Regions from separate parts of the Bacillus sp. ISL-35 genome, predicted to be linked through region 2. Evidence: predicted binding sites of a transcription regulator. Region 2 holds the regulator's gene; each other region holds the start of a gene.
The links. Region 2 encodes Rex, which represses fermentation and respiration genes when NADH is low (regulators of the CRP and FNR family bind a similar motif). Its sites were predicted from a motif close to TTGTGAAATATTTCACAA; they were not measured.

Region 1 (10,124 bases), on a different contig from region 2:
GAAGGCAGGGCCATGCTTTATACGTATGATGGAAAAGGAGTCCACCGCAAATATTTATAAGTCCAGAACCAAACCGCTGATTACTGGCGGTTTTTTTATGTGTGAAAAACATAATAATAAGGTAAATAAAATAGACAAGCTTATTGTTGAACCATTTTCACATTTGAGTCATAATAATATATATGAGCATATATTCATATATAAAGGGAGGGCTGACAAATGGGCCATAATCATTCACACGGCCACAGCCACAGCCACAGCCACAGTCATGGCCATAGTCATACAAACAATAAAAAAGCATTATTCTGGTCGTTCCTTTTAATCTCAGCTTTCATGATTGTCGAGGTAATCGGAGGCATCCTTACAAACAGTCTGGCACTTCTTTCGGATGCCGGGCATATGCTTTCTGATGCGGCTGCACTTGGGTTGAGTTTATTTGCGATGAAGCTTGGTGAAAAGAAAGCTACTCACACAAAGACGTATGGATTCAAACGTTTTGAAATTATCGCTGCTGCTCTCAATGGTCTGACATTGATCATTATCTCGATTTATATATTTGTCGAAGCGTACCATCGCCTGGCCAATCCTCCTGAAGTGCAGAGTCTTGGAATGCTGACCATTTCAGTTATCGGTTTACTGGTCAATATAGTCGCGGCATGGATTTTAATGCGGGGTGACAAAGATGAGAACTTGAACGTCAGGAGTGCATTTCTCCATGTAATAGGTGACATGCTGGGCTCGGTTGGCGCAATCGTTGCTGCATTGCTTATTTACTTTTTTGGCTGGGGACTTGCGGATCCAATCGCGAGTGTCGCAGTGGCGATCTTGATCATTATCAGTGGCTTGAGGGTTACAAAGGATAGCTTCCATGTCTTGATGGAAGGTACTCCGGAGCAAATTAAATTAGAAGAAGTGAAAGAGGAAATATTGAAGATTCCACAAGTTAGAGATGTACACGATGTTCATGTTTGGTCAATCACATCAGGGGTTTTCATGCTTAGCGGCCATATTGCGGTCGAAGGAGAAGGAGCACATGACCGTGTCCTCAGGGCGGCGCAGACACTGCTGCATGACCGGTTTGGCATCGACCACAGCACGCTCCAGGTCGAAGCGGAGGAACACGGCTGCCCGTGTGCACATGGGCCGTGTAATTAAAAACATGCCAGCCAATTCAGATTCACTGATGGCTGGCATGTTCTATGCTTTGTCGCAGCAGGTCGATGACATGTTCATCGTCATGAGTGTAATAAAGGGTTGTACCCTCTCTCCTGAATGTAACGAGCCTGAGGTTTTTTAAAAAACGCAATTGATGTGAAACAGTGGATTGCAGCAATGACAGTTTTTCGGCAATTTCATTGACTGAATGTTCTCCCTGAAACAGCAGGTGAAGAATCCTCAGACGAGTCGGATCAGATAAGGCCTTGAAGGTTTGCGACACCATGAACAAGGTTTCCTCATCCAGTTCAGCCGTTTCATTTTTCTTTTCTTTCAATATCATCAGCCTCCCACCTTCATTATAACGCATTAAAACCATGGTGGAATCATGGCCAATAAAATCTGAGCTAGCTTTTCTGCTGGATATAGAATCCATCAGACTCGGACCATTCAGCGAAATAGACCTCATCCAGCTGTTGTATTCCTTCCTCATTCAGTTTTTGATTTAGCCATTTCTCGTCCTTGCCAATATTTTTTAGGCCATTCTTTACTGGCTTTCCTTCATCAACGACCGTTTCAGCGATATCTGATCTAGGAGCGTGTACATCAAGTCCTGCATATGTCGGGGTTTGTGCTTTTGGTTTTAACAGTACGCTGATGTTTCCACTTGTTTCGAGTATGACATCCTTCACATCATTCATGGAAAAAACACCTTTAAGCCGTAATAGAGATTTTAATTGCTCCATTTCAAGCTCAGCCTTATTCAGGTTTTCAATCTGTATTTCCCCATTTTTGACAAGTGGTTCTGCCTGTCCTTTCAGGATTGGCCGCAGTTTATCAGATTTCTGGGTTGTTTTTTCTACAATGAAAATCAAAAGTCCCCAGACAGCAATCCCGAATAGCATTTCCCAAATCGTAGAAGACGACTTTTCAAACAAGTTTTCCTCGACCAATCCGCCTAAAACGACCGCATAGACAAAATCGAAAGGGGTGACCTGAGACATCTCCTTTTTGCCAAGAAGCCTTGTAACAATAATAAGTGCAGCAAGCCCGATGACCAGCTTTAGCGCAATCATAATATAAATCATATATTCCACCCTCCTATCTAAGGATGCATAACTATTCCCATTCGCGAGGAATGATAAAACAGGCAGAAAGTGGATAGGGTTGAGCATATGAAGGGGAAGCATGGTGCTCGCGTGATAAAATTTAGGTGATACAAATGAAAGAGGGGATTGAAATGGAAGAGAACAAAACGCTCGAATCTAAATATATCCAACAGCATCTTGCGAACGAACGAACTTATCTTGCATGGGTCAGGACATCCATCGCCATCATTGGAATTGGATTTTTGGCATCAAGCTTGCATTTCAACAGTATCAAGTCAGTGAGCCAGCTTGCCGATACAATCGCTGTTTTTGTCAGCATTTTTTCCCTGCTGATCGGTCTGACCATCCTTGCTCTTGCGACCATTCATTATTTTTCAGTACAGAAAAACATTAACAGCCAGACCTTCGAGTCGGCAAATAGTCTGATAAAGGTTTCAACAGGAATTATCTTTTTTATTTTCCTATTACTCGGATTATATTTAATCACTATTTTATTTTGATCTTTATATCATCGTGCTGTTTTCCTTTGGTTTTTTATGAGTGACAAGACCATCGTAATTGGTGATATACAGCTCGATTTCCGGCTCGACATCAAGACAATGAGCCTTCAACAGCTGATAATAGTTCACCCTGTTCGATGGATCATATGGCAAAACGGGAAACTCTTTAAATTCTTTCACATAGTGATCGACTGCTCTTTGGACTTTATCGAGTGTGATCGCAAGTTTTTTTTCATCCTCTGCAAAAATATCGTAGGTTTCCTTTGACATGTAAAATCTTCGGGCAGGAAAACCTTTCAAGATGGGGGCGAGTTGTTCTAAATCAATGCTATGATCGTCCTTTACAAGGATCGTTCGATAAACACCTTTTGGAAGTTGGTCTGAATATATTCTTACTGCCTGTCTAATCTCTTCCACACTGGAATCTATGATTGGCCAGGATTTTTTTTCCTCATTTCCGCCTTGCTTTTTCCTGATGGCAAACAAAACGTGAGCAACTCCAGCGATTGTGCCCATGATTGTGAACAAGGGATACAAACTCGACAATAGGTCAAAAAGATAGCCGGTTATTGGCCAGACGATTGCGGATAAAGCTTTCATGGCCGCTGTCCCATTGAACAAGTTCCCGTCTTTTTCGCTTTTTCTCCCGGTTTTCATAACAATTCCTCCCTTCAAAATTGCTCGACGTGTTAAATAGTTTAGAGCAAAAACTCTAACAGATGTTTCCCTCTTAAGAATTCCAGGTTTATGGCCGATACATATATAAGGAATAAGATTTTTTCTGAGAAGAATAATCGATGTGGAGTGTTGGGGCTGAACAAAAGAAAAAGAAGCTATTTCTACTTTCATTATATAAAATAGTTGCCCTCTTGTGGGGGATTTCGTTTTGAAAATTAAGAAAATAGTCTATTTAATCGCTCTTTTCATTGATGATTAATGTATAATATTGAAAAAGGTTTGTTCTTTAACAGGGAAATTGTCGTCTGGCCAAAACTGTAGTCCATTATAATAATAGGCTCTGTTTACTGCCTGACATGCATTGCATAAAAGAAGGCTCTTTGGTGCCAAAGTCAACGAATATTGGAAGCATATTCGAAATGAGCCCCGCTACCTGCAAGAATTCGGATCAAGTATTCAAAAAGCCGTATCCAATCCGAACGCAGCCATAAAAAAGACAGAAACGAGGGGCAGGATGGAGATTCCCCAAATGTACATATTTGACATAAAAACAATCGCTTTGACCGTTGTCTTCTTGATGATTTCATCAATTATGGCGGTCGAATTCAGCAGACAGATCAAAAAAAATACTGACAGAAAAAAACGAAGGATTGCTCTGTATTCACTGCTTCTGGCATTCACCTTTTTATTGACACATATTTTTGTGATCATATCAGCAGGTGTCCCCTTTTCAACAGGCAATTTTTATTTATTCTTTCTGCTGTTCTTTGGCATTTGCTCAATAGGGGCATATGCAGCTTTGAACCTTGCGCAAAGAGATATTGCCAATACGCCACAGTACATATACACAAGTTTGCTGATCGCCGCCAGCATTATGATTGCAGAGTATACAGCATTCTATATCATTTTCAGCGATACAATTGAGATTCAGTGGATTTTAACGGTTTTAAGCACTTTAATGGTGACAGTCACATCCTTTGTGCTGCTCAGGTTCCTGATGCAGATTACAAATGAGGATATTTATGAGTTTATAAAAAAATATAAATATTTGGGTAGTGTCTTTGGTGGTATGGCCTTAGGCGGCATCCCTTATATTGTCCTGACTTCGATGATGCCAATCACGGAAGGAGCAGGAATCCAATCTTTTATGGCTCCATTCATTTATATGGCCATGGCTAATTTATTCTTTATGCTCATCCCGGACCTTTTCGGTGAAAAATTAATCATGAAGAATGTCCAGTCCCATTTATCCTTGTTCAGTCATAACCCTGATTCAGTCTTCAGGGTTGATTTGCAGGGATCTATCTTGAATGTGAACAAAGAGGCCGTCGAGCTGACAGGCTATACAGCGAATGAACTCACTGGTCTCCATTTTATCGAGTTGATTGGCGGCAGCGAAGAAGGGGAGAAAATCAGGAGATATTACCGGAAAGTACTGAGCGGCGAGACGAAGGTGATAGAAACCTCCTTGAAAAAAGCGGATTCGACCTTCGCTGAAGTGAGAATCACGGCCGTCAGGATCATCGTTAAAAATACGACTGTTGGTGTTTTTGGAATTGTCAGGGATATCACAGAACAGAAAAAAGCAGACAAAATGATTGAGTACCTTGCGTATCATGATGAACTGACCAATTTGCCAAACAGGCGCAATTTAGAGAAAGTGATGGCAGGATTGTACATTAAGGATGAAACTTTTTCTTTGATTTACCTAGATTTTGACCGTTTTAAAAGAATCAATGACACGTTTGGCCACTCGTTTGGTGATAAGATTCTCGTGCAAATCGGCAGGGAACTTGCAAAGGTGACACCTGAGAACTGCCTGGTTGCCAGAATCGGCGGTGATGAGTTCGCGATTCTCGTGACAGAAGGGAATAAGCCGGAAATAGTCGCAGCAGAGGTGGTCAAGGCGTTCCAGTCACCGCTATTTGCCGGGGGAATGGAGTTTTTGATTACGGCAAGTATCGGGATTGCCCATTTTCCAGATGATACAAGCGATCTAGAGCTGCTGTTGAAGTACGCCGACATGGCTATGTATAAAGCGAAGGAGAACGGAACGAATAACTTCCAGTTTTTTGACGAGAGTATGGTCGATCAGGATGTCAATAAATTTGAATTGGAGAATGAATTGCGAAACGCAATCAATAATGATTCACTTACCGTTTTCTATCAGCCAAAGTACAATGCCAACACAAATGAAATAACCGGAGCAGAAGCATTAGCAAGATGGAAGCATCCTCGCCACGGAATGATTCCTCCTGGAGTGTTCATCCCGATTGCCGAGGAGGCAAACTTGATCGTACCGCTAGAGCGGATGATCATCAGGCAGGTGTTCAGCCAGCTTGTCACCTGGAAGGAGCAGAGGTACGAGGTTCCGCGGACATCCATCAATATCTCGATCATCCATTTTTATCAGGAGGATTTCGTGAAATTCATGCAGCAATCTCTTAAAGAGTATGATTTAGTGGGTGAATTGATTGAAATTGAAGTAACTGAAAGCATCATGATTAAGAAGGAAGACAGCATCAATGAACAGCTTCAGGCACTGAGGGGAATTGGGATTGAAGTAAGCATCGATGATTTTGGAACAGGGTACAGTTCATTGAGCTATTTGAGCAAGCTTTCAGTCGATCGCCTGAAAATCGATCAAAGCTTCGTTTCACACTCCCAGGAAAATCGCGAAATCATTTCTACGATTGTTTCTATGGCAACAAACCTTAAGTTGAAGGTCATAGCTGAGGGAGTGGAGACAGAATCTCAGATTGACTTGCTGAAGTCGCTGGGCTGCCAGGAAGTCCAGGGCTATTACTATTCGCCGCCTTTGCCATCGAATGAATACGAAACCATGATGAACAGAGAGCTCCTTGCGAATTAATGCATTCTTTTGACTGTGGAGTTCAATTATGATACTATTCCTATTATGAAAAGTCCTCTAGGGTTCCGCAGCAGCATTGCTGGACTGGTCCGAGAGAGGACGCACAGGAACACCTGTGTACACGGAGGGACAAAAACCCGGGAGATATCGAATGATATCTCCCGGGTTTTTTTAATGAAAGCTGTTTTCGCATTGAATGTTGCTTCGTACAAATACAACAACCCGCATTTGAAAGATTCGGAGCTCTTTTCGGAGATGCTTTCTAATCTAATAGGTGAGACTATTTGTATAGCCCCAGATGTTGGTGTGTGAACGCAACAAGATTTACGAAAAGAGACTTAGTGAAAGGAGCAATCAGTATGGCTTGGATCTTTTTAGTTATAGCTGGCATATTTGAAGTGGTATGGGCAATTGGCCTAAAGTATACGGAGGGATTTACCAAAGCAATCCCATCGTTGATCACTCTGGCCGGTATGGCAATAAGCTTTTACTTTTTATCCATGGCCGTCAAGACGCTGCCCATCGGGACCGCTTATGCCATCTGGACGGGGATCGGTGCTGCCGGTGCTGTCATACTTGGAATCATCCTGTTTGGGGAACCGCGTAATCTTTTGAGGCTGATGTTTGTCGCATTCATTTTAATCGGGATCATTGGTCTGAAGGCAACTTCGGGGAGCAATTGACCATATAGAAAGCAGACTGGCATTTCATGCAGTCTGCTTTTTTGCTGGGATTTCCGTCACGGATGAATCGAACTGAAAATATGTCGGATTTGAAAACATCAGGCTTATTTGTTACCAGTTTTGTAACATATCGATATGTTTAATGATGTTAAAATTGATTTATGCCAAATGAAGGGGAGCATGCTGAAATGGAAGGTTTATCTGAAATCGTCAATCTGTTAAAAGGGATCGAAAGTTCAATCGATTCCCTGAATAAGCGGACCGAAAGCATCGAGAAGAGACTTGACCGACTTGAAAAAGTGGATAGCATCGAACATCGCGTAACTTCAAATCAAATCGATATAACAGATATAAAAGACGCACTTGAAAGAATGGAAGAGCTTCAAAGTGCAAAAATCGAAAATATGCTGAAAGAATTAATGACCCAGACCGAAATGAAGAACAATTCTGAATTCAGCACAATCCATAAACGCCTTGATTCCCATTTATTGAAATTGGGAAGAGTCGAGGAAGAGATCCTGATCGTCCAGCAGGAAAAATAGATTTTGGAGAGATTGCCGATGTGCAGTCTCTTTTTTTTCGATAGCCTATTATAAATAGCTACTTACCCCTCCACAAAACTTTCATAAATCTGCAAACACTTGTCACGCATGGGATATATGGGGATTTCACACTTGTTAATGTTCAGCTGTTCACAAAATATATACCTTTGCCGGTCTTGGACGAAGGATGCCAGAGTTATGATTAAGGTGTAATCAGACATTTTCTGTTATAGGCAATCTTAATAGATTCTATTTTTTCGAGGTGAGTGCTTTGAAATACGATTTAGTCCTTCTCCATGCACCAAGTGTATATGATTTCCGGAAAAATGCATTGCTGGCTGGCCCAATCAGTGATGTTGTTCCGTCATCTCCAGTTTTTGAAATGTATCCTATTGGGCTGACAAGTATTGCTGAATATTTGGAACGTCAGGGACTGCGAGTGAAAATCATCAATATCGCCAACAGGATGCTGATGGATGAAAGCTTCGATGTGGAAAAGAAACTGAAAAAAGTCAAGACACGTGCCTTTGGGATTGACCTGCACTGGCTACCACATGCTCATGGCAGCATCGAGCTTGCCAAAATTGTCAAAAATCTTCACCCACAAACCCCCATCGTTTTTGGCGGACTTTCTGCTACCTATTACCATAAAGAATTAATTGAGTATCCCTTCATCGATTTTGTCATGAGAGGTGACTCTACAGAAAAATTGATGCTGCTGTTGATTAAGTATTTGAAAGACGGCACGCATCAGCTTGGCGGGATTCCCAACTTGACATGGAAGGATGGCAATACTCCGGTTTACAATCCGCTGAGCCATGTTCCGGACAGTCTGGATGAATTTGATATACCCGGCTACCGTTATACCATCAAATCAGTGTTCAAGTATAAAAACTTTCTGGATCCGCTGCCGTATAATGGCTGGCTCCAATATCCAAACACAGCGATCCTTACAGCAAAGGGATGTACCCAGGGCTGCTTGATCTGCGGAGGATCCAAGCAATCATATAAGGATAACTGCAACCGGAAGGTGCTCGCCAAACGTTCCCCGGAGAAATTGATTGAGGATATTTTGTTCATTCAGCGCTTCAGCAGGGCGCCAATCTTCATTCTTCATGATATCCGCCAGGCAGGCAAAGAGTATGTGGATGAGTTTTTTGATCGGCTCAGCAAAATCAACCTTAAAAACGAACTGGTCTTTGAACTGTTCCAGTATGCCAACGAAGAGTATTTTGAAAAAATCGAGAAGGCAGTGCCGAAGTACAGCATTGAATTGACCCTGGAAACCCATGATGAAAAGATTCGGAGATTCAATGGGAAATTCAACTGCACGAATGCGAAAGTGATTGAAACGCTGCAGGCTGCATTGAAGCACAGCTGCAAAAAAATTGATATTTTCTTTATGGTTGGCATTCCGCATCAGGATTACCAGAGTGCCCTGGATAATGTGGATTTTTGCGAGGAAATCCATAATGCATGCAGCGGGGATAAACGATTATCATATTTTGTTGCCCCGCTTGCTCCATTCCTCGATCCGGCAAGCCCGGCTTTTGAACAACCCGAGAAATACGGCTATAAAAAGTTCTGCCACACCATCGAAGACCACAGGAAAGCAATCACCCAGCCTTCCTGGAAATACATGCTCAGCTTTGAAACCGATTATATGACCAGGGATGAAATTGTTCAGTCAACCTATGAATCTGCAAGAAACCTGAATGCATTCAAATTAAAGCATGGCCTTGTCGACAAAAAGACGCATGATGAGGTCAATGAAAAAATCGACAAATCTCTTGAATATATTGAAAAAATCGATCAAATTGTCGCGCTGCCCGATGAAGAAAAAAACCGCCAGCTAACCTTGCTCAGCAAGGAAATGGAGGAGGTCAACAAGTACAGTATATGCGGAAAGCATGAACTGAAATGGGAAGTGAAAAAGCATTATGCAAATATCTTCTCACTGACTGCAATCGGGATTGAACTATTGGCAGAGGACATTTCAATCAATGTCAAGCAACGGTTCAACGCTTATAATAAACGAGTAGCAGAAGCCTCAAAAAGCAGAACATGATTCACCAGTCTAAAGCCTTCAGGATATCCTGAAGGCTATTTTTCTGCTGAAAAAAAGACTCCCCGTATAATGTTGTTCAACAAGTCGACCATAATAAATGTTTAAAGCAGCCATAAATGTGAAAAATGTAGAAGAAATAACATATAAAGTGATTTTCGGATGGAGGATGTCATCAATGATAGAATTTTTAAAAAGAGGTAACAAGTCTTCCGGGATTGCTGCGCTTGGGAATACATTCCTGGCAATAATCAAGGGTGTTGCGGCTGCTATTAGCGGAAGTGGTACAATGCTGGCGACGACTCTTCATTCGGTTGCGGATGCATTGAACCAATTTTTCGTTTTCATTGGCAGTTCCATTTCGGAAAAAGAAGCAACCAAACGGTTCCCAACCGGTTTTGGAAGGGTCGTGAACTTATTTGTTCTCGTTGCAGTTATCATCATTTCAATTATGGCGTATGAAACAGTCATCAAAGGATGGGAACTCATTCAGCATCCGAAGGCCTCATCAAATATGTGG
Region 2 (10,124 bases):
ACCTTGATGACTGCAACGCCGCCAGCTAGCTTAGCAAGGCGCTCTTGCAGCTTTTCACGGTCAAATTCAGAAGTTGTTTCTTCCATTTGAATACGGATCTGGTTTACGCGGCTTTCGATTTGAGCGCTGTCTCCAGCACCTTCAACGATTGTTGTGTTTTCTTTTGTAACCACAACTTTAGAAGCGCGTCCAAGAGATGTGATAGTAGCAGACTTAAGGTCGCGTCCAAGTTCTTCAGTGATTACTTCACCGCCAGTCAGTGCAGCGATGTCTTCAAGCATAGCCTTACGGCGGTCACCAAAGCCAGGAGCTTTAACAGCTACTGCGTTGAATGTTCCGCGAAGCTTGTTGACTACTAATGTAGCAAGTGCTTCACCTTCAACATCTTCAGCGATAAGCAATAATGGCTTGCCTTGCTGTACAACTTGCTCAAGGACAGGAAGGATTTCCTGGATGCTGCCGATTTTCTTGTCAGTGATCAGGATATATGGATTTTCAAGAACTGCTTCCATCTTGTCAGAATCAGTTACCATGTAAGGAGATGCATATCCGCGGTCGAACTGCATACCTTCAACAACGTCCAATTCTGTAGTGAAGCCTTTTGATTCTTCGATTGTGATAACGCCGTCGTTGCCAACGCGCTCCATTGCTTCAGCGATCAATTGGCCAACTTCTTCGTCATCAGCAGAGATTGCAGCAACTTGTGCGATAGAAGCTTTGCCTTCGATTGGCTTAGAAATAGCCTTTAACTCTTCAACTGCTGTAATAACAGCCTTTTCCATACCTTTGCGGATGCCCATTGGGTTAGCGCCGGCAGTTACGTTCTTAAGGCCTTCACGGATCATTGCTTGAGCAAGAACTGTTGCAGTAGTCGTACCGTCACCAGCAACGTCGTTTGTCTTGCTAGCTACTTCAGCAACAAGCTTAGCACCCATGTTTTCGAATGCATCTTCAAGTTCGATTTCTTTCGCGATTGTTACACCATCGTTAGTGATAAGAGGTGAACCGAATTTCTTCTCAAGAACCACGTTGCGTCCCTTTGGTCCAAGAGTTACTTTTACTGCATTTGCAAGAGAATCTACCCCGCGAAGCATCGCGCGGCGTGCTTCTTCACTGAACTTAATTTCTTTTGCCATTGTAGAAAAACCTCCTCAGATTTTTAATATTTTTACGTTCTGTTTATAATCGCAGTGATTATTCTACTACTGCTAAAATGTCGTTTTCACGTAGGATCAGGTACTCAGTTCCCTGGTACTTCACTTCTGTGCCTGCGTATTTTGAGAAGATAATGCGGTTTCCGACTTCAACTTCTAGAGCAACGCGCTCACCGTTCTCAAGTACACGGCCAGTTCCAACAGCTACGACTTTACCTTCTTGAGGTTTTTCTTTCGCTGTGTCGGGTAAAACGATACCGCTTGCAGTTTTTTCTTCAGACTCAACAAGCTCGATAATAATGCGATCTCCTAGTGGCTTGATCAAGTGAAACAACCTCCTCAAATTATATGTAGATTATTTTTTATTAGCACTCGCCTCAATAGAGTGCTAACACAATTTATATAATAATGAATCTCGATTTTTTTTGCAAGCGTGAAGCAAAAATTTTTCATGAAATTTTACGATGATCCAGGTGCTGTCGAATGCTGTAGAAATCTCCTGCTGACGGCATCATTTACTGGCTTGGTAAAGGACATGCTTCTTCAGCGGACTGCCCTGATCTACTCTCGGGTGATGAAATGTTTTAACAGGGTTCATGCCGATTTTTCTCATGACATTGATAGAGGGTTTATTGATTTCAGCAGTAAAACTGACGACCTCGCTAAAGCCGAGCTCATTGAATCCATATTCCAGACAGGCCCTGGCTCCTTCTGTTGCATAACCTTGGCCCCACGCGTCTTTTTTCAGCCTCCAGCCAATTTCAATACATGGGGTGAAATCTGCGTCAAATGTTGCCCTATGAAACCCGATGAAGCCGATGAACTCTTTCGTTCTCTTCTCTTCAACCGCATATAGCCCAAAGCCGTATTCCTTGAACTCGGCAAGAATCGACTGATAAAACTTCTCAGTTTCTGCGGAAGATAAAACACGAGGAAAATACTGCATCACATCCTGATCTGCATTCATTAGGCAAAAGTGCTCTAAATCTGCCGCAGACCAGTTCCGCAAAATCAGTCGTGGCGTTTCCAAATAAATCATTTGTACCTCCAATTATTCTCAAATTGAAAATGGCACCTTAACCGGATACAGTAAACCCGAACAAGTAACTTTTTCATCCTGGCCCTACAATTTGAACTTTTAAATCATTTACTAGTAGAATAAAGAGAGTGTATATAGTAAGCAAAGCGGTCCCCGTATTTTATTTTACAGGCCAGCATATTATTACGTAAAATTTCAGAACATACATTTCTGCATTATTAAGGAGTTTTTTCAATTGAAAAAAGAATACTGGTACGTCCTTATTGCCTATATTGTTATGCAGCTTTCAAGTCTTGTCGGGGTGCCACTCATTGCTTTGATCGGTGCTGCGATGGGAAAAAGCCTGAATGAAATGCAAACCCTCGCGATTCCATACTGGCTCGTAACCAGCTTTTCGCTGACACTCCTGATCATCCTGCTGATTTTAAGGAAGGAAAGAAACATAAATGCTGATTTGCGCGAAGCATCTTCGCCGGCAAGCTCGGCGGCATGGGCATTCGCCGGGGTATTCCTGGCCCTGTTCGCCCAGTCGATTGCAGGCAGCATTGAAAGCATGCTTGGAATTGAGATGGGCTCGGAGAATACACAGGAAATCATCAAGCTGATTGAAAGGTTCCCGGTTGTGATCCTTGTCAGCTCGATCATCGGTCCGATTCTGGAGGAAATCGTCTTCCGGAAGATTATTTTTGGCAGCCTGCACAAGAAAATGAACTTCTTCTTGGCAGCCTTGATCAGCTCCGTCATATTCGCACTGGCCCATATGGAGCCGGAGCATGTGATCCTATACTCAGCAATGGGCTTCACCTTTGCGTTTCTATATGTAAAAACAAAGCGGATCATCGTGCCAATCATCGCCCATGTTACAATGAATACAATGGTTGTCCTGCTTCAATCCGTATTCAGGGAAGACATTGAGAGAATGATAAAAGAAGCAGAGAAAATTCAAAGCTTTATTGGGGGATTTTAAGTCATGAAGCAATCGCCTATGTTTTCAGGCATTGTCTACATCTTGTTAGGCAGCTTATTCACCTATTTCGCCATCCAGAATGTCAACGATACAGGCTGGGGATTTTTCAGTTATTTGCTCGTCCTGCTCGCCACCTTTGACTTCGGTTCCGGCATCAGGATGATTCTGTTTCATTTCAAACTTAAACAAATGCAGAAAAAATAGCTCCTTCATCGAAGGAGCCATTTTTTATTCTTCTGATTCACTGTCTGTCGGATAATGTTTCAAGAAATAAATCAATGATTGCAGTTCTACTGCCAAATCAATATGATGGATCCTGATCGAAGACGGCACATTCAGCCTCGCCGGCGTAAAGTTCAGGATTCCCTTCACATTCGCCTGTACAAGTCTGTCTGTGATCGGCTGTGCCACTGTTGACGGCACTGTCAGGATTGCCACCTGGATGCCTTCCTCAACCACAACCTTATCGAGATCATCCATGTGATAGACAGGCACATCGCCAATCTGCGTCCCAACCTTATCTGGGTCGACATCGAAGGCAATTTCAATTTTCGTATTATTGTTTTTGGAAAAATTATAATTCAAAAACGCCGTTCCCAAATTACCAACGCCAATCAGCGCAACCTTCGTGAGTTCATCCTGGTCGAGCGTCTTTCGGAAAAAAGTCAGCAGGTAATTCACATTATAGCCGTAACCCTTTTTACCCAAAGCCCCGAAATAGGAAAAGTCCCTCCTGATCGTAGCCGAATCCACTTTTACCGCTTCACTCAGCTCCGCGGACGATACCCTCTGCTTGCCTGAAGAATGCAAGTTCAATAAAAATCGGTAATATAGCGGCAAACGCTTAGCAGTTGCCTGCGGAATCTTCATAGCATCATTCGTCATTCTCCATCCTCCACCCTGTTCGTATTTCTATTTTAACTTCTCATCTCTCTTAAAATCGCCGTTTTTCCCGCCGGTTTTTTCCACGAGATAGGTCCTGCCGATCACCATGCCTTTGTCGACGGCCTTGCACATATCATAAACAGTCAGCGCGCATGCTGCTGCTGCTGTTAACGCTTCCATTTCTACCCCTGTATTCCCTTTTGTTTTAACAGCTGCAGCGATATTTAATATATAGTCATTACCATTTTGCTCCCAATCAAACGAAAGGTCAATGCCTGTTAATGGAATCGGGTGGCACATCGGGATGATCTCTGACGTCTTCTTGGCCGCCATGATGCCAGCAACCTGCGCGACTGCCAGTACATCGCCTTTTTTCATTTTATTTTCAGTAATCCTTACATATATATCTTCATTAACGGTGATGCTTGAATGGGCGACTGCCGTACGGACCGTCTCCGGTTTTTCACTGACATCGACCATCTTCGCTCTTCCCTCTTCATTAAAATGCGTAAATTCTGCCATGTTCAAGCTCCTTTCAACCAAATAATACACTATTTTCCCAAACTTGTGTGTGAACTTTGTTTCTATCTTCACATATAGAGGAGGAAATTTTTCATACCTTACCACCCATTGCAGGCCGCACATATTGCCGAGCCCATAGGATTGGGTTACACTATCCCTAAGGCATTAGAGGTGAAAAATAATGATTCTATTACAAGTCAATCAGCTATCAAAATATTTTGCGGCTGATCTTATTTTATCGAATATCAAGTTTGAAATACAGACCAATGACCGTGTTGCCCTGGTCGGCCGGAACGGGGCGGGAAAATCCACCCTGCTGAAAATCATTGCCGGCTATGAATCCCATGACGGCGGCGAGATTATCCGCCCGAAAGGAACATCAATCGGCTACCTGGCCCAGAATACCGGACTGGAATCCGAGAAAAGCATTTGGGATGAAATGCTGGCTGTTTTTGACCATCTGCACAGCATGGAAAAAGAACTGCGCCGGCTTGAAGAAAAAATGTCGGATCCTGGCATCCTGTCGAATGAGTCAGAGTATGAAAGAGTATTAAAGGATTATGACGTTTTGCAGGTCCAGTTCAAGGAAAAAGGCGGCTACCAGTACGAAGCGGACATCCGCTCCGTCCTTCACGGCCTGAACTTCCAGTCTTTTGATTATTCCACAAAAATCTCCACTTTAAGCGGAGGACAGAAAACAAGGCTTGCGCTCGCAAAGCTGTTATTGACTCGTCCTGATATTTTGATTCTCGACGAACCGACTAACCATCTGGACATTGACACACTTTCCTGGCTTGAGCAGTATCTCCAGGGCTATGACGGTGCGATTTTAATTGTTTCACACGACCGTTACTTCCTTGATAAGGTTGTGAACCAGGTATACGAGATTTCCCGTCACCAGTTGACGAAGTTCCCTGGCAATTACAGCTCGTATTTAGAACATAAAGCCGCAAATTATGAGCGCGACCTGAAGCTATATGAAAAGCAGCAGGATGAGATCTCCAAGCTGCAGGACTTTATCCAGCGAAATCTTGCCAGGGCCTCAACAACGAAACGGGCCCAGAGCCGCCGGAAACAGCTCGAGAAGATCGACCGGATGGACAGGCCGATGGGAGATGAAAAATCTGCTTCCTTCAGCTTCCAGATCGAACGCCAGAGCGGGAATGACGTCCTGAAGGTAAATACACTTGCTGTCGGCTATCAGAATGAAGTCGTCTCCGAAAATATATCTTTCAACCTTTCACGTGGCGACAGTACGGCCCTCGTTGGACCAAACGGAGTCGGCAAGTCGACCTTATTGAAGACCATTGTTGAAAAATTGCCATCGATTGCCGGCAATATTCAGTACGGCTCCAATGTTTCAATCGGCTATTACGATCAGGAACAGGCTGAACTTAGCTCGAACAAAAAGGTTTTAAATGAGCTGTGGGACGAGTATCCACTGAAATCCGAAAAGGAGATCCGCACCGTATTGGGCAACTTCCTTTTTTCAGGCGATGATGTGTTAAAAATCGTCTCGACCCTGAGCGGCGGCGAAAAAGCGCGGTTGGCACTGGCCAAGCTAATGCTGCAAAATTCCAATTTCCTTATTCTGGATGAACCAACAAACCATCTGGACCTGGACAGCAAGGAAGTCCTTGAGAACGCCTTGATCGATTATCCAGGCACCATCCTGTTCGTCTCTCACGACCGTTATTTTATCAACAGGATCGCCACCAAGGTCCTTGAACTCGACCGTGCCGGAGCAACAGAATATCTTGGTGATTATGATTACTACGTCGAGAAGAAATTAGAGCAGGAAGAACTTGAGGCACTGGCCAGACAGGCGGCCATAGCGGCTGGCACGATCAGCGAACCAGTCAAGCAGGACAAGACCTCCTACCAGCAGGATAAAGAGGCCAAGAAGCTCGAACGCCAGCGCAAACGTCGCATGGAAGAGGTCGAAGCGCTGATCGACAAGCTCGAGTCAGAGGTTGCAGAATACGAAGAATTGCTTTGTGATCCGGAAATATTCCAGGATCACGAAAAAGCAGGAGAAATCAATTCCAAAATCGAAACCGCCAAAGATAAGCTCGACGAACTGATGGAAGAGTGGACGGAATTGGCCTAGCAATGGAGAAACCGGGCATGAATTTGCCCGGTTTTTTGTATGTTATCCACAGAAATTTGTTGATTGTTTTCTAATGAATTTGTTTATTCGCTAAAAAGGGGTGTTTAATTGCAAAAATGCTGTATTTATTCGCAAAGCCAGCACTTTTATTCGCAAAATAATCCTGTTTATTCGCAAACTGGAAAATAACTAAGATTATTTCCAATTTGAAAACCCCGAGTTCCATCTCTTATTCACTAAAAAAAGTCCCGATTAAAAACCGGGACTTTTTGTTCACATAGTTATTCACATAGCAAAGACTGATTTATAGGTTATCCATAGACTTTTCCACATTATCCACAAAACAAGCTTTTTTTATCCACATTATGCACAATCATAAGCTGTTTTTGTTTACATATCCACAGAAGAGTCTGACAAAAATAATTTCTAACTGCGACTTTGGTTGTGGATAGTTATCTCCAGACCAGGATTTCCGTTCAATGTCAGTTCCGCTCTTTGCCCTTTATCGTACATCACACTTCCTGCGGCAGCAATCATCGCTGCGTTGTCTGTGCATAAAGACAGCGGCGGAATGACAATTTCCACATCCGAATCTGCAAATTCTGTGGATAATTTTGCTCTCAGGCCTTTATTAGCCGCAACACCTCCGGCTAGCAGAACTTGTTTCACATCATATTCTTTTACAGCCTTTTGCGTTTTCGTGACAAGTACATCAATGACACTCTCCTGGAAGCTTGCCGCCAGCTCTTCAGGGGCAATTTCTTCCCCCCGCTGCTGTGCGTTATGCACAACATTGATTACAGCTGACTTCAGCCCGCTGAAGCTGAAATCATAGGACCCTTCCTCCAGCCAGGCTCTCGGCAGGTCAATGGTTGCCTCTCCTTCATGTGCAAGCCTGTCGATATGCGGTCCACCTGGATACGGAAGATTCAGGGTACGCGCTACCTTATCATAAGCCTCTCCAGCTGCATCATCCCGAGTCTCGCCAATCACCTCGAAATGACCATGCTCCTTCATATAAACAAGTTCCGTATGGCCTCCAGACACAACGAGCGAAAGCAGTGGAAACTTCATCTCGGCAACAAGTCTGTTCGCATAGATATGGCCTGCTATATGATGGACCCCAACAAGAGGGATCCCATTTGCAAACGCTAAGGCTTTCGCAGCGTTGACACCGATCAATAAAGCACCAACGAGGCCAGGACCCTCCGTCACGGCAATCGCATCCAAATCTTTAACATCCACATTTGCCTGAGCGAGTGCTTCTTCCAAAACAAGCGTAATCTGCTCGACATGGTGCCTCGATGCGATCTCCGGTACCACTCCGCCGAACCGCTTATGGCTCTCGATCTGCGAGGCCACGACATTCGCGAGGATTTCCCGTCCATTCTTAACGATCGCTACGGCTGTCTCATCACAGCTCGTCTCTATTCCCATGATTAATTGGTCTTTTGTCATTATAAATTCACCCACATTATTAAAGCGTCTTCCATATTGTCTGTATAATATTGCTTCCTGATGGCACCTTCTTCGAATCCAAACTTTCGATAGAGATTTTGGGCCCTGTCATTGCTTACCCTCACTTCGAGCGTCATCCTCAATGCTCCCATTTCGCGTGCAAGCTCCATTACCTTAGCCATCAGTGCCTCGCCCAGCTTCATTCCTCTGTATTCCGGCAGCACGGCAATATTCGTGATATGTGCTTCATCAACAATGATCCACACACCACAATAACCCACAACCTTCTGATCCACTTCCACTACCAGATACTGAGCAAACTGATTCTTCGTCAACTCATTAAAAAAAGCTTCCCTGCTCCATGGAATCGTAAAGGAATTGACCTCAACCGCCATCACGTCATCCAGATCATCAACCGTCATATTCCGGAACGTTATCGTTTTATTCATGTTCGCTTCCCACTTATTTTTTAGTCTCTTGCGCTTTCAGCCAGTTCGCCTCGGCTTCTGCCAGGCGGATATAGTTAGGGACGAAGGTATGAAGGTCAACAGCCTCTTTATCCCTGCCCAACAAAGCAAGTTCTGCCGGCCTTGGATTCAATTCGGTAATTTCAGCAAAAACAGCCTTATTCCCGAGCTCCTGTTTAATGACATCCTCATGCAGAGCCAAATCATTGCTCGTAAACAATACCTTGCTGTCCATGTCATTCAAAACCTTTACCCAATCAGCTGACATCACAAGCTGGTCCTCTTTCACAATTTCCAACCTTTGGTTTCCAAACTTATATAAACCGGTATAAATCTGCCCTCTCCTCGCGTCAAAAAAAGGAGATACATAGCCGTCAAAATAACGTCCTGCTGATGCTGCGGCCACCTGAAGGCTTGATACACCAGATAAAGGAATCTTCAGTGTCCAGGCCATCGTCTTGGCTATTGTCACACCGATACGGACGCCAGTGTACGATCCCGGTCCTTCAGCCACAACAATCTTCGATAAATCGTCCGGTTTGACATTGCACTCCTCCATCAGTGTCTGAATCGCCGGCATCACCCGGACAGAGTGATTCTTTTTAATATTGGAGATATACTCGCCCAAAACCGTTTCGCCATCAAGCAGACCAATTCCCAAAACATAATTGGACGTATCTATCGATAATACCTTCATTTAAAAATCTCCTTACACAATTCTTCATATCGCTCGCCCTTTGGCTCGACGACAATTCTCCTTGCACCATTGTCATCAAGATACAACTGAAGCAGCAATAGTTCCTGCGGCAGCTGTGCTTCTATTAAATGAGCCCATTCAACAACCGTAACACCATTACCTTCAAAGTATTCTTCAAAACCAAGATCTTCAAACGCATCTTCCACTCGATACACATCCATATGATATAAAGGAAGCCGTCCCTGATACTCCTTAATGATCGTAAAAGTAGGGCTATTCACATTCCTCGTGATACCCAGCCCCTCAGCAAGCCCCTTGGTAAAAGTGGTCTTTCCCGCACCTAAATCACCTTCCAGGGCAATCACGTCGCCTTCCTTTAAAAGAGCAGCCAGCCTCTTTGCAAAATTTTTTGTCTCTTCCGGCTGCGTGGAAATGAATTGATAAGTCGCCATCTATCTATCACCAACTAACAATCAATTTTATAATACAAAAAAACCTTAGGATGCCTCCTAAGGATGACGATTCTATATGTAGTTTACACGATTTATCGAGTCCGGGCAAAAAAACCGGCCATTTTCCCTTTTGAATAAGGTGAAAGGCATAAAAAAAAACGAAACCCTGTTTCGCTTTGCGATTCTAGCAATCTAGAAAAATGGCGGTCCCGACCGGGATCGAACCGGCGATCTCCTGCGTGACAGGCAGGCATGTTAACCGCTACACCACGGGACCTAATATGTATGAAAAAGATGGATTATTGCGGGGGCAGGATTTGAACCTGCGACCTTCGGGTTATGAGCCCGACGAGCTACCGGGCTGCTCCACCCC
Region 3 (10,124 bases), on a different contig from region 2:
TAGGATGCACACTTGATGTGATCGATGAGGATAATCAAGTTGTCGGGATTGATTCTGGCTGTTTCCGGACTGCGGTTAAAAAAGTAATCCGGATTTTGGATGACATACTGATCCAGCGGGCTGGAGCTTGCCACCATGATGACCACAGACTCTCCATGCCGTCTGCCAGCACGGCCTGCCTGCTGCCATGCACTTGCGATCGTACCCGGGTATCCGTTCATGATACATACCTGAAGCTGTCCGATATCAACACCCAATTCAAGAGCATTCGTACTGACAACACCATAAATCTCGCCGGAGCGCAGACCTTTTTCAATAGCACGCCTTTCCGTCGGGAGGTAGCCACCCCTGTATCCTCTAATGGCCTTTGGGCCTAGCTTGTGCTTGACCAGCTCCTGAAGATAGGTAAGCAAGATTTCCACCCTTACCCTGCTTCTTGCAAAGACGATGGTCTGGATCCTATTTTTCAGGAATTCCCCCGCAAGCCTTCTCGTTTCAAGAGTCGCGCTTCTGCGGACATTCAACGGAATATTGACGACTGGCGGATTATAAAATAAGAAGTGCTTCCTTCCTGAAGGCGCTCCATTATTGTCAATCAGAACCATCTCTTTTTCGGTCAATCCCTCAGCCAACTCCAGCGGATTGGCAATGGTCGCAGATGTACAGATAAAAACAGGATCACTTCCGTAATATTCACAGATCCTTTTCAGCCTCCTGATGACATTTGCCACATGGCTGCCAAAAACTCCTCTGTAAATATGCAGTTCATCGATAACGACATACTTCAGGTTTTCAAAAAGAGAAACCCACTTCGTATGGTGCGGCAGGATTGCTGAATGGAGCATATCAGGATTGGTAATGACGATATGCCCTGCCCTCCTGACCTTTTGACGGATATTGGCTGGTGTGTCGCCATCATATGTATAGCTGTTTATCGAAAGTTCCGCCTCCTGGATCAATTCATTGATTTCACTCTTTTGGTCCTGTGCCAGCGCTTTTGTAGGGAACATATAAAGAGCTCTGGCGTTCGGATCATTGATGATCGATTGCAGGACGGGCAGATTATAGCATAGCGTCTTCCCCGAAGCTGTCGGTGTGACAGCAACGATGCTTTGTTTCTTCATGATCTGTTCGTAAGATGATTTCTGGTGGGTATACAATTGGGAAATCCCACGCCTTTGGAGTGCATCCTTCAAGATCCCGCTTAAATCTTCGGGCATCTCTTCTGTCCGGGCTTCTTTCTCCTCAATCGTATGCCAGTGGACAATATTCTTTTTTACCGATTCACTAACCTTCAATTCTTGCAAAATCTCTTGCATGCTTTTCCGGACTTTCATCGCGTTCACCTCGTTAACCTTATTTTAGCGAATAAATGTTCGTTGCAAAAGAAAAATTATTGATACCAGACTGCTAGTTTTTGGAATCTCTTTTTTTAATCGCAGATTGGCCTTAAAAATCCAGGATGTTATTTGCAGCCCCCATTTGCTAAAATAATAGAAGTGGACTACAGCTAATATTTGAGGTGTTTCTTTTGAATAAAAATGAAATTAAAAATATACTGGCCAAATTCTCTTTGTTCAGGGACCTTGAGGACCATGAATTAGATAAAATCGTCGACATCTCCATTTCGCGTCAGTGGAAGAAAAACAGCCATATCTTTATGCAGGGTGACCCTCTGGAAAATGTTTATTTCATCAATGAAGGCAAGGTGAAAGTCTATAAAAGTGATGCCAATGGCCGGGAGCAAATCGTCGCCATCCTTAAGAAAGGGGAAATGTTCCCTCATGTAGGATTCTTCAGGAAAGGCGGCTATCCAGGTTATTCAGAGGTATTGGAGGAAGCAAGCCTTGTCGTTGTCCCGATTTCACAATTCGAAAAGGTCCTTGTCGAAAACCCTCACTTAAGCATCAAAGTATTCAAAGTGCTGGGAGAGAAAATCGTCGACCTCCAGGAGAGACTGGAAGCCCAAATTCTCAACAATACGTATGAACAGATCATAAAGCTTTTAATCAGGCTTGGGGAACTTCACGGAGAAAAGCAGGAAGATGGTACGGTTCTATTGAAGACGGATTTCACGAACAAGGATCTGGCCAATATGATTGGTACCACCAGGGAAACGGTCAGCAGGACGTTGACCAAAATGAAAAAAGATGAACTGATTTCCACTGACGCAGATGGGAATATGATCATGGACCCTGATGTATTGCTGGATGAGCTTGTCTAGTATATATTCTCAGAACAAAACGCCCGAGGCTCTTTACCCCGGGCGTTCATTTTATTAGGCTCTTTTCTCAAACTTTGTTGCTATTGAATACAAAATTGGAGTGAATTACCTATACTCCTTTATAAAATTGACGCTTCTTATGAGAAAAGAGCGTGCAAACTTAATACCGACCTGCAAAATAGGCTTATATTACGTTAAAATCGGCTTTAGGATTTTAACAACAATCTTTACGAAAACAGCCTTTTATTATTCAGTTTTGCTTAAACCCATCATTGTTTCCAGGTCTTCCTGGGCAGATGTGATCAATTTCAGGTTGAATGTATCCTGCAGGACCTGCATCACGCCATCAGAAATGAATTCTGGCGGCTTAGGCCCGATGCGGATATCCTGGATTCCCAGGCTGAAAAGTCCAAGCAGGATTGCTACAGCTTTTTGCTCGAACCAGGAAAGGACGATACTAACCGGCAGCTCGTTTACGTCACATTCAAAGGCATCAGCAAGTGCCTTGGCAATTTTTACCGTTGATACAGAGTTATTGCACTGGCCAAGATCCAAATATCGAGGGATATTCGTTCCAGGAACCACTCCATAATCGACATCATTGAATCGGAACTTTCCGCAAGAAGTTGTCAGGATGACTGCTTCTGGAGGAAGTGATGTTGCAAGCTCGCGGTAGTACTCTCCTCCTTTTCCAGGTGCATCACAACCGGCAATGACGAAGAAACGCTTAATTTTTCCTGACTTGACTGCTTCTATGACTTCTGGTGCCAGACCTATCACTGTTTCATGATGGAAGCCTGTAACCAAAGTCTCATCCGATTCCATGTTAGCCTCTGGAAGCTCCAGCGCTTTTTCGATAAGCACGGAGAAGTCTTCATTTTCAATTTTCCTTACGTTTTCAAGTCCTGCTACTTCGTATGTAAACATACGGTCTGCATAAGAACCCTTGATCGGCATTACGCAGTTTGTAGTTGCCAGGATTGCCCCAGGGAATTTTTCAAACAGGCGGCGCTGGTCAAACCATGCCTTCCCGATATTTCCCTTGAGATGCGGATATTTTTTCAATGCTGGATAGCCGTGGGCCGGAAGCATCTCGGAATGCGTGTAAATATTGATTCCTTTGCCTTCGGTTTGCTTCAGCAATTCTTCAAGCGCGAATAGATTGTGCCCCGTTACAACGATTGCTTTGCCTTCAATCTTATTCTGGCTCACCTTGACAGGCTGCGGGATGCCAAGACGGCTAGTGTGCGCTTCATCAAGCATTTCCATCACGCGTACAGCTGATTGGCCAACCTTCATCGCCATATCAATATGTTCCTGGACATTAAAGTTTGAATTAGTCAATGTCATATATAATGCTTCGTGGGTCGTTGCATCAACGAACGGATCTGTGAATCCAAGCTGATTCGCATGGGTTCTATAGGCTGCTATGCCTTTCAGAGCAAAAATGATCGTATCATGAAGACTTGCGATTGTTTCATCTTTTCCGCATACACCAACAACTTTACATCCTCCTGTTGGCGTTTGTTCACATTGGTAACAAAACATATGTGTATTCCCCTTTTCTGCTTTATTTACTGTTTCAGCATACAGAGGTTGAAAAATTGGTTATGTGACCTAAATCACACTAAAGGCATTTTTCACAAAGTGTTCAAAAAAGTACGTCGGACTGTTGAAGTCTGATTTTGAAGAAAGGCTGTTTTCGTAAAGATTGTTGTTAAAATCCTAAATCCGATTTTAACGTAATATAAACCTATTTTGGAGGTCGGTATGAAGTTTCCATGCTCTTTTCTCAAAAGAAGCGTCTACTTTACGAAGGAATACTGCGAATTCAATCCAATTTTGTATTCAATAGCAACAAAGTTTGAGAAAAGAGCCTAAAGAAAAACACCTCATCTTGAACAGGGACATTCCATACAACATAGATTATTATAAGAATTTTAGCAGAGGAGGATGTGAACCGATGGCAACCAACCATCCTGATCGCCCAAAAAGAAACGAAACTCTCGAACAGTGGTTCAAATCGATGAACCAGCTGATGCAGGAGAAGCCTGTCAAAGGTATCCTGCAAAGCATTGATGATTTTTTCAGGCATCCCTTTCCCCAGTCATCCTTCGGTGTACAAGTAAATGAAACAGTGAACGAATATGTGGTGACAGCAGAATTGCCGGGGATCAAAAAGGAAGATATCTCAATTGACGTCATCAACAACTCGCTCACGATCCTTGTAAACAAAACCGAAATGACTTCAGAAATCAACGATATCGCAAAAACGGAAATGCATATGGCCTCATCCAGGCAATTCAGCCGGACAATTCCATTTGCTCATCCCATAAATGATAAAAAGACCCGGGCATCCTACCGCGATGGATTGCTTAAAATTAAAATCGCTAAAAAACAGGGAAAGAAAATAGACATTTTTATTGATGAATAGTTGTTTAACAGAAACAAGCAGGCACAATCGCCTGCTTGTTTTTTAAACTTTGAACATTCCGCCGAGTCCCTTGACAAGGGATGACACCTGGGTCACCGCATTCATCATCTGGCCCGCTGTATCGACCATCTTATTGATGTCCAGGTTCCCATCCTGGCTTTTAAACGAGTTCATGATCGACTGCATGCCTGATGGCTGCTTTGGCATAAAAGCATGTTGCGGATATGGGTTATAATTCTGATAGTCAGCCTGCGGGTTATAGTAACCATAAATAGGGTCATCCTCAGGTTCTAGCGGATTTTGAAAAAGCATTTTTGTATAGTTATTTTTGCTCTCGGCAATTGGGTAAGGCTGATTCCACTGAGGGTTTCCCTGCATATAAGGATTCACAGGGAAACCCTGCGGAGAGTATTGGTTTTGCCAGTTCCCCGGCATGGCATTCCAATATGGTGTGTTATATTGTTGAGGGAGCGGTTGCTGCCGGTTCAAATTTTGATCATTCCCATTATATAGATAAGGGTCCTGACTATATTGATTCACCCACCACTGTGGCTGGTAGGCATTCGTCTTATTTCTGCGGCCAAACATGGCGAACATCCTCCTCCGATCATTCATTACGATAGTATATGATCAAACCGCCCAATGGGTGAAAGGGTTGGAAAAGGCTTCCGGTTTTGTCTAAGTATGAAAAATGTTGTCGGAAGTTTCAATTTTTGAAAAATGAATGACTCTTCCTTTTTCATGATAGTATGGACTCAAATGATGGAGGAGGATGAAAAATGAACGTTCACGAACTTAAAAATCTATTTGCCCAGACAAAAGAATACACTCCGGAACATGTAAATGAATTGCTCGATTTTACCAAAAAGTCGTATATTCAGAATGAGATCACCATTCTGGAATACCGGAACCTTGTTCGTGAGCTGGAATTGCAAGGTGCTTTCATTCCCGAGGATCAGAAAGAAATGACCATCTAAAAAAGTTGAAGCACCAGAACGATCGGACTCCCCTTATTGCCGGCTTGGCTGACAATTGAGGTGCAGTTCAAACGCTCTGGTGCTTCTTTATTTTTGGCTGCCTGTTTGCTTAACCGCAATGATCAGACTTTTCAGGATGAATTCCACTGACTGTAATTGATCAAGGAACCGCTTTTTGCTTGTTTCTGGAAAAAACGCCTGTACAGAAATGACTTCAATGTAGTCCGCGGCCGTTTCAATCTGGTTTACATGAAGGTTTTTCGGCCTGTTCTGACCTACCCAATCGGACGCTGATTTCCTCCATGTGTCTGTTGTCCCCTTTACCTCATCAGCAAATGGCTTTACTTCTTCATGAAAATCGCCTCTTACTCGCTTTTCCTTCGAATATTGAAATCGTTGATGAGCAAATTCCAGGTTCTCAAGCAACCTTTCAGATAATGCAATAAGATTTTGGTCAGGTTCCAAGTTAATCACACTTTCCTTTGGTCTATTTTTTATGAGTCCGCAACTCATTTGTTTCTTTCTTTGTGACTTTTCTGGTGCAGATTAGCCAATTTCACAAATTTATTTAGTCCAATGACATACAAAAAAGCAGCTTTCATGGCAAAAAGCTGCTTCATGTTGAATCTATTCTATTATATTTTAAAAACTCATTTCAAGTTTTAAGGAGGCTTGCTCGTTGATCGTCTGTACCGAGGAATTAAGGGCTTGCGGAATTTCCCGTTCTACTTTATCTAGAAGTCTGCTAGTTTTTTCTAATTGCAATGAATGGACATTGTACATTTTTTCCCGGACTCCTTGCAAAGATTCAAGCAAATTCATGTCTGTTTCTTCAAGGCAATGGGCCATTTCAGTCAACATCCCTAAAAACTCTTCTCTTTCGATTCCTTGTTTCATGATTATCTCTCCTAACTTGGTATTTTAAGGTCTGGCAGAATGAACCCCAGTGCGCGACGACGAATCTTTCCTAATGGATTTCCAGTCTCTTGATTGTAAAATTCTACCCTGGGACGCAACCTCCTTCATGGTTGACAAAACTAGAAGGGATTCGGCAAACAAAGTGTTTTTCAGCAGTGAACTTTACAGTCTTCGACATGGCCAAATCGTATGAAAACCGAACAAATGAACAAACTAAGGTCGGGAGGTGTTCACATGAATAAAAAACAACGTAAAACCGCGCAGCAGCCGAATAAAATGGCAGAGAAAAAAGCTGGCTATGGCGACAAAAAGCTTGAAGGACCTAACCGCCCGGCTGAATGATGAAAAAAAAGCAAGGGGACCCCTTGCTTTTTTGTTTGTCCGCATTACTCTGGAGTGAACAATTCTTTTACCGTTATCATAGCATGCAGCTGTTTTTGCTTATTCTTATACCATTTTGTCAGATGGATAGGATGCCTGTGTTTCGGGTCGGGATTGAACCATTCCCGGCGAAACTTCCGCTGTTTAAACCAATCCCCTTGCCGGCGGTAATGGTGGTGGATGATTGGATAAGTACACCGAAGGTATGGCGTGTCCCTCTTTTTGTGATTCGGGAAGTATTTCTCGTAATCATATCTGGATGCCGTATGTTCTGTATTTAAGGCGAATTCAAGAAATGAAGGGTAATAACGAGGGTCGAATAGGATCGATGCCAGCCGCTTCCCCAAATTGATCCTTTTGCTGATAAATTTGAAACCATTTACGCTTGCTCCGTATAGCTCACCTTCACATGTAGGAAAGAGGACTGTACTGAAATGAAGGTGATCTTCAAAAGAAAACATGGACGTATTGAAGACTCTCCTCTTATATACCGGTTCCTTGATCACCGGTTCCTGTATCACATTTTGTTCATTGATAATCAGTGCTGTCATCAGCCGTCTTTTATCTCCATACTTCCAAAATTCCTTCCACTCTCTCTCCATAAAAGCCGAAACATCAAGAAATTGAAGCAAGTGAAACATTGGTGTGCTTTTTATCGTCGAATAAGAGTACAAAAGCAGCTGTGCATATGCATCTCGAAAAATCAGCCAATTCGCCCGTTCATATGTTAGGAATAATCGTTTGCGGATAGCAGGAGAAAGCATTCTCGGAAACCAGTCACCTTCCAGGTCACACATATTGTAGCCTCCATTCCTGGATACCATGCTTGCAAGGAAGGACCAAATCATTTCGGGATATCTGAGATAGAAATCCTGATAGGCTTGTGTTCTTGAGATATTGTCCAGGTTTTTGTTGGCCGTTTCGATTCTGATTTTTTTGATTATCTCTGCTTCTTCATCCGGCAGGTTTGAAAATTGAGGAATATGGGTCATTGACACACCGTTTCTCTTCCTTTTTTATAGGTTGTTCTTAGAGTGAAGTGAAATGGGGCTTTTTATTCAACCAAAAAACTTTTAAATTTGGTATGATATAGAGTAGTCTGCGAGGTGGTCAGCTTGATTTTCAATTATCCAAACGGAAAAAAATATATTCCAGCTGCAAATAAAGAGACAGCACCAAAAACAAAAAAACAAAAGAATGCAGCATATAGCAACAGAGGGATGACATTGGAGGAGGACCTCAATGAAACCAACTCCTTTTATCTTGACCGAAACATTGCGGTAATCCATAAGAAGCCTACACCTGTCCAAATCGTCAATGTGGATTATCCGCGAAGGAGTGCAGCGGTCATTAAAGAGGCATACTTTAAACAAGCTTCTACTACAGACTATAATGGTGTTTATAAAGGAAAATATATTGATTTTGAGGCAAAGGAGACGAAGTTTTCTACATCTTTTCCATTAAAAAACTTTCATGAACACCAAATTGTCCATATGAAAGCCGTCCTGGAGCAAGGAGGAATCTGTTTTGTCATCCTCCGGTTTTCGACTGAGGAGGAAATCTACCTCCTTGAAGCAAGCAATTTGCTTACTTTTTGGGAGAGAATGACCAAAGGCGGCAGGAAGTCGATCACAAAGGAAGAAGTGATTGATTGCGGTCATAAAATCCCGCTTGGGCTCCATCCAAGGATTGACTATATCAAAGTTATCGATTATCTTTATAAACTTAGTTAGTTTTTCGATTGCGAGAAAGGAATGAACTAAACATGGCACAAAAACCTCAGACAAGAGAGGAGCGACGCAGACAGCAGGCAGCCAGGAACAAGAAACCCAAAGGCAAGAAAGCGAAAAAAGGAATGTTCAAGAAAATTTTCCTGACGCTGATCGCCCTGGGCATCATAGGCATGCTGACTGGTATCGCTACATTTGCATTCATGATACAGGATACGCCAAAGCTTGATGAATCCTTGCTCAAAGACCCGATCTCATCAAAGATCTATGATAAAGACAAGAAACTCGTAACAGAAGTAGGCTCACAAAACAGGGATTATGTTGCTTATGAGGACATACCCAAACTAGTAGAAAACGCCTTTTTGGCTACTGAAGATGTCCGATTCTACAAACATAATGGAATCGATGTCATTCGTCTTGGCGGAGCAGTCATTGCCAATGTCACGAATGGATTTGGCTCTGAGGGTGCTTCCACCATTACACAGCAGGTCGTGAAAAACTACTTCCTGGGCTTTGAAAAGACAATCTCCAGGAAAGCACAGGAAGCATGGCTCGCTTATCAGCTTGAACAGAAATATACAAAACATCAAATCTTCGAGATGTATGTAAATAAAATTTATATGTCCGAAAACATGCATGGGGTCCTGACAGCTTCAAGGACGTATTTTGGCAAGGATTTGGATCAGCTTGAGCTTCATGAAGCGGCTCTGCTGGCAGGAATGCCTCAAAGTCCAAATAACTACAATCCCTTTACGAATCCAGAAAAAGCAGAGAAGCGCAGGAATATTGTCTTATCCCTGATGAACCAGCATGGATTCATCTCAAAGGAAGAGATGGAAAAGGCACAAAAGATTCCTGTAGAATCCAGTCTCGTCAAGGAAGAAAACAGGAAGAACAAGGACGAAGAGCCTTTCGATGCGTTTGTCGATATGGTCATTGAAGAAGTAACTGAAAAGACCGATTTCGATATTTTTTCCGATGGACTTGAGATTTATACAACCCTTGATCCTAACGCCCAGACGCATGTTGAGAATATCCTGAATACAGATGCTGCGGTTCAATACCCAAATGATGAATTTCAGGCAGGCATCACCCTTCTCGACACGAAAACCGGGGAAATACGTGCGATTGGCGGGGGCCGCAACCAGCAGGTCAAGCGTGGCCTGAATTATGCTATTGATGTAAAAAGGCAGCCAGGTTCAACAATCAAGCCTATCCTAGACTATGGTCCGGCAATAGAGTATTTGCACTGGGGTACCTACCACATGCTTGAAGATAAACCTATGACCTATTCAACGGGTGACCCGATCAGGAACTGGAACAACAAGTATAACGGCGTCATGACAATGAGAATGGCTCTGGCAAAGTCTATCAACATCCCTGCCCTACAGGCATTCCAGGCTGTAGGTCTGGAAAAGGCAAGGGAATTCGGTTCCAATCTCGGATTGACACTTGATGAT

Region 1: the regulator Rex is predicted to act here: its motif matches at 7,678-7,695, upstream of J7E38_RS03395 (TIGR04190 family B12-binding domain/radical SAM domain protein).
Region 3: the regulator Rex is predicted to act here: its motif matches at 3,835-3,852, upstream of hcp (hydroxylamine reductase).

What each region holds. Positions count from the first base shown of each region.
Region 1 covers NZ_JAGGQK010000002.1:17,898-28,021, forward strand. The annotation lists gene J7E38_RS03350 (SpoVR family protein) at 1-60, shown strand, start outside; gene J7E38_RS03355 (cation diffusion facilitator family transporter) at 220-1,155, shown strand; gene J7E38_RS03360 (ArsR/SmtB family transcription factor) at 1,178-1,498, opposite strand; gene J7E38_RS03365 (DUF421 domain-containing protein) at 1,563-2,243, opposite strand; gene J7E38_RS03370 (YidH family protein) at 2,396-2,764, shown strand; gene J7E38_RS03375 (DUF3939 domain-containing protein) at 2,768-3,421, opposite strand; gene J7E38_RS03380 (sensor domain-containing protein) at 3,972-6,314, shown strand; guanidine-I (ykkC/yxkD leader) riboswitch at 6,361-6,460, shown strand; gene sugE (quaternary ammonium compound efflux SMR transporter SugE) at 6,674-6,997, shown strand; gene J7E38_RS03390 (hypothetical protein) at 7,186-7,539, shown strand; gene J7E38_RS03395 (TIGR04190 family B12-binding domain/radical SAM domain protein) at 7,811-9,607, shown strand; gene J7E38_RS03400 (cation diffusion facilitator family transporter) at 9,774-10,124, shown strand, end outside.
Region 2 covers NZ_JAGGQK010000025.1:362-10,485, reverse strand. The annotation lists gene groL (chaperonin GroEL) at 1-1,136, opposite strand, end outside; gene groES (co-chaperone GroES) at 1,195-1,479, opposite strand; gene J7E38_RS22310 (GNAT family N-acetyltransferase) at 1,666-2,193, opposite strand; gene J7E38_RS22305 (CPBP family intramembrane glutamic endopeptidase) at 2,429-3,160, shown strand; gene J7E38_RS22300 (YdiK family protein) at 3,164-3,364, shown strand; gene J7E38_RS22295 (redox-sensing transcriptional repressor Rex) at 3,389-4,045, opposite strand; gene moaC (cyclic pyranopterin monophosphate synthase MoaC) at 4,073-4,567, opposite strand; gene J7E38_RS22285 (ABC-F family ATP-binding cassette domain-containing protein) at 4,749-6,677, shown strand; gene tsaD (tRNA (adenosine(37)-N6)-threonylcarbamoyltransferase complex transferase subunit TsaD) at 7,104-8,135, opposite strand; gene rimI (ribosomal protein S18-alanine N-acetyltransferase) at 8,135-8,584, opposite strand; gene tsaB (tRNA (adenosine(37)-N6)-threonylcarbamoyltransferase complex dimerization subunit type 1 TsaB) at 8,598-9,299, opposite strand; gene tsaE (tRNA (adenosine(37)-N6)-threonylcarbamoyltransferase complex ATPase subunit type 1 TsaE) at 9,296-9,751, opposite strand; tRNA gene J7E38_RS22260 (tRNA-Asp) at 9,953-10,028, opposite strand; tRNA gene J7E38_RS22255 (tRNA-Met) at 10,054-10,124, opposite strand, start outside.
Region 3 covers NZ_JAGGQK010000001.1:377,027-387,150, reverse strand. The annotation lists gene J7E38_RS02030 (DEAD/DEAH box helicase) at 1-1,337, opposite strand, end outside; gene J7E38_RS02025 (Crp/Fnr family transcriptional regulator) at 1,532-2,224, shown strand; gene hcp (hydroxylamine reductase) at 2,471-3,772, opposite strand; gene J7E38_RS02015 (Hsp20/alpha crystallin family protein) at 4,188-4,658, shown strand; gene J7E38_RS02010 (YppG family protein) at 4,701-5,246, opposite strand; gene J7E38_RS02005 (YppF family protein) at 5,438-5,635, shown strand; gene J7E38_RS02000 (YppE family protein) at 5,723-6,100, opposite strand; gene J7E38_RS01995 (hypothetical protein) at 6,278-6,532, opposite strand; gene J7E38_RS01990 (DUF2515 domain-containing protein) at 6,940-7,926, opposite strand; gene recU (Holliday junction resolvase RecU) at 8,053-8,667, shown strand; gene J7E38_RS01980 (penicillin-binding protein 1A) at 8,700-10,124, shown strand, end outside.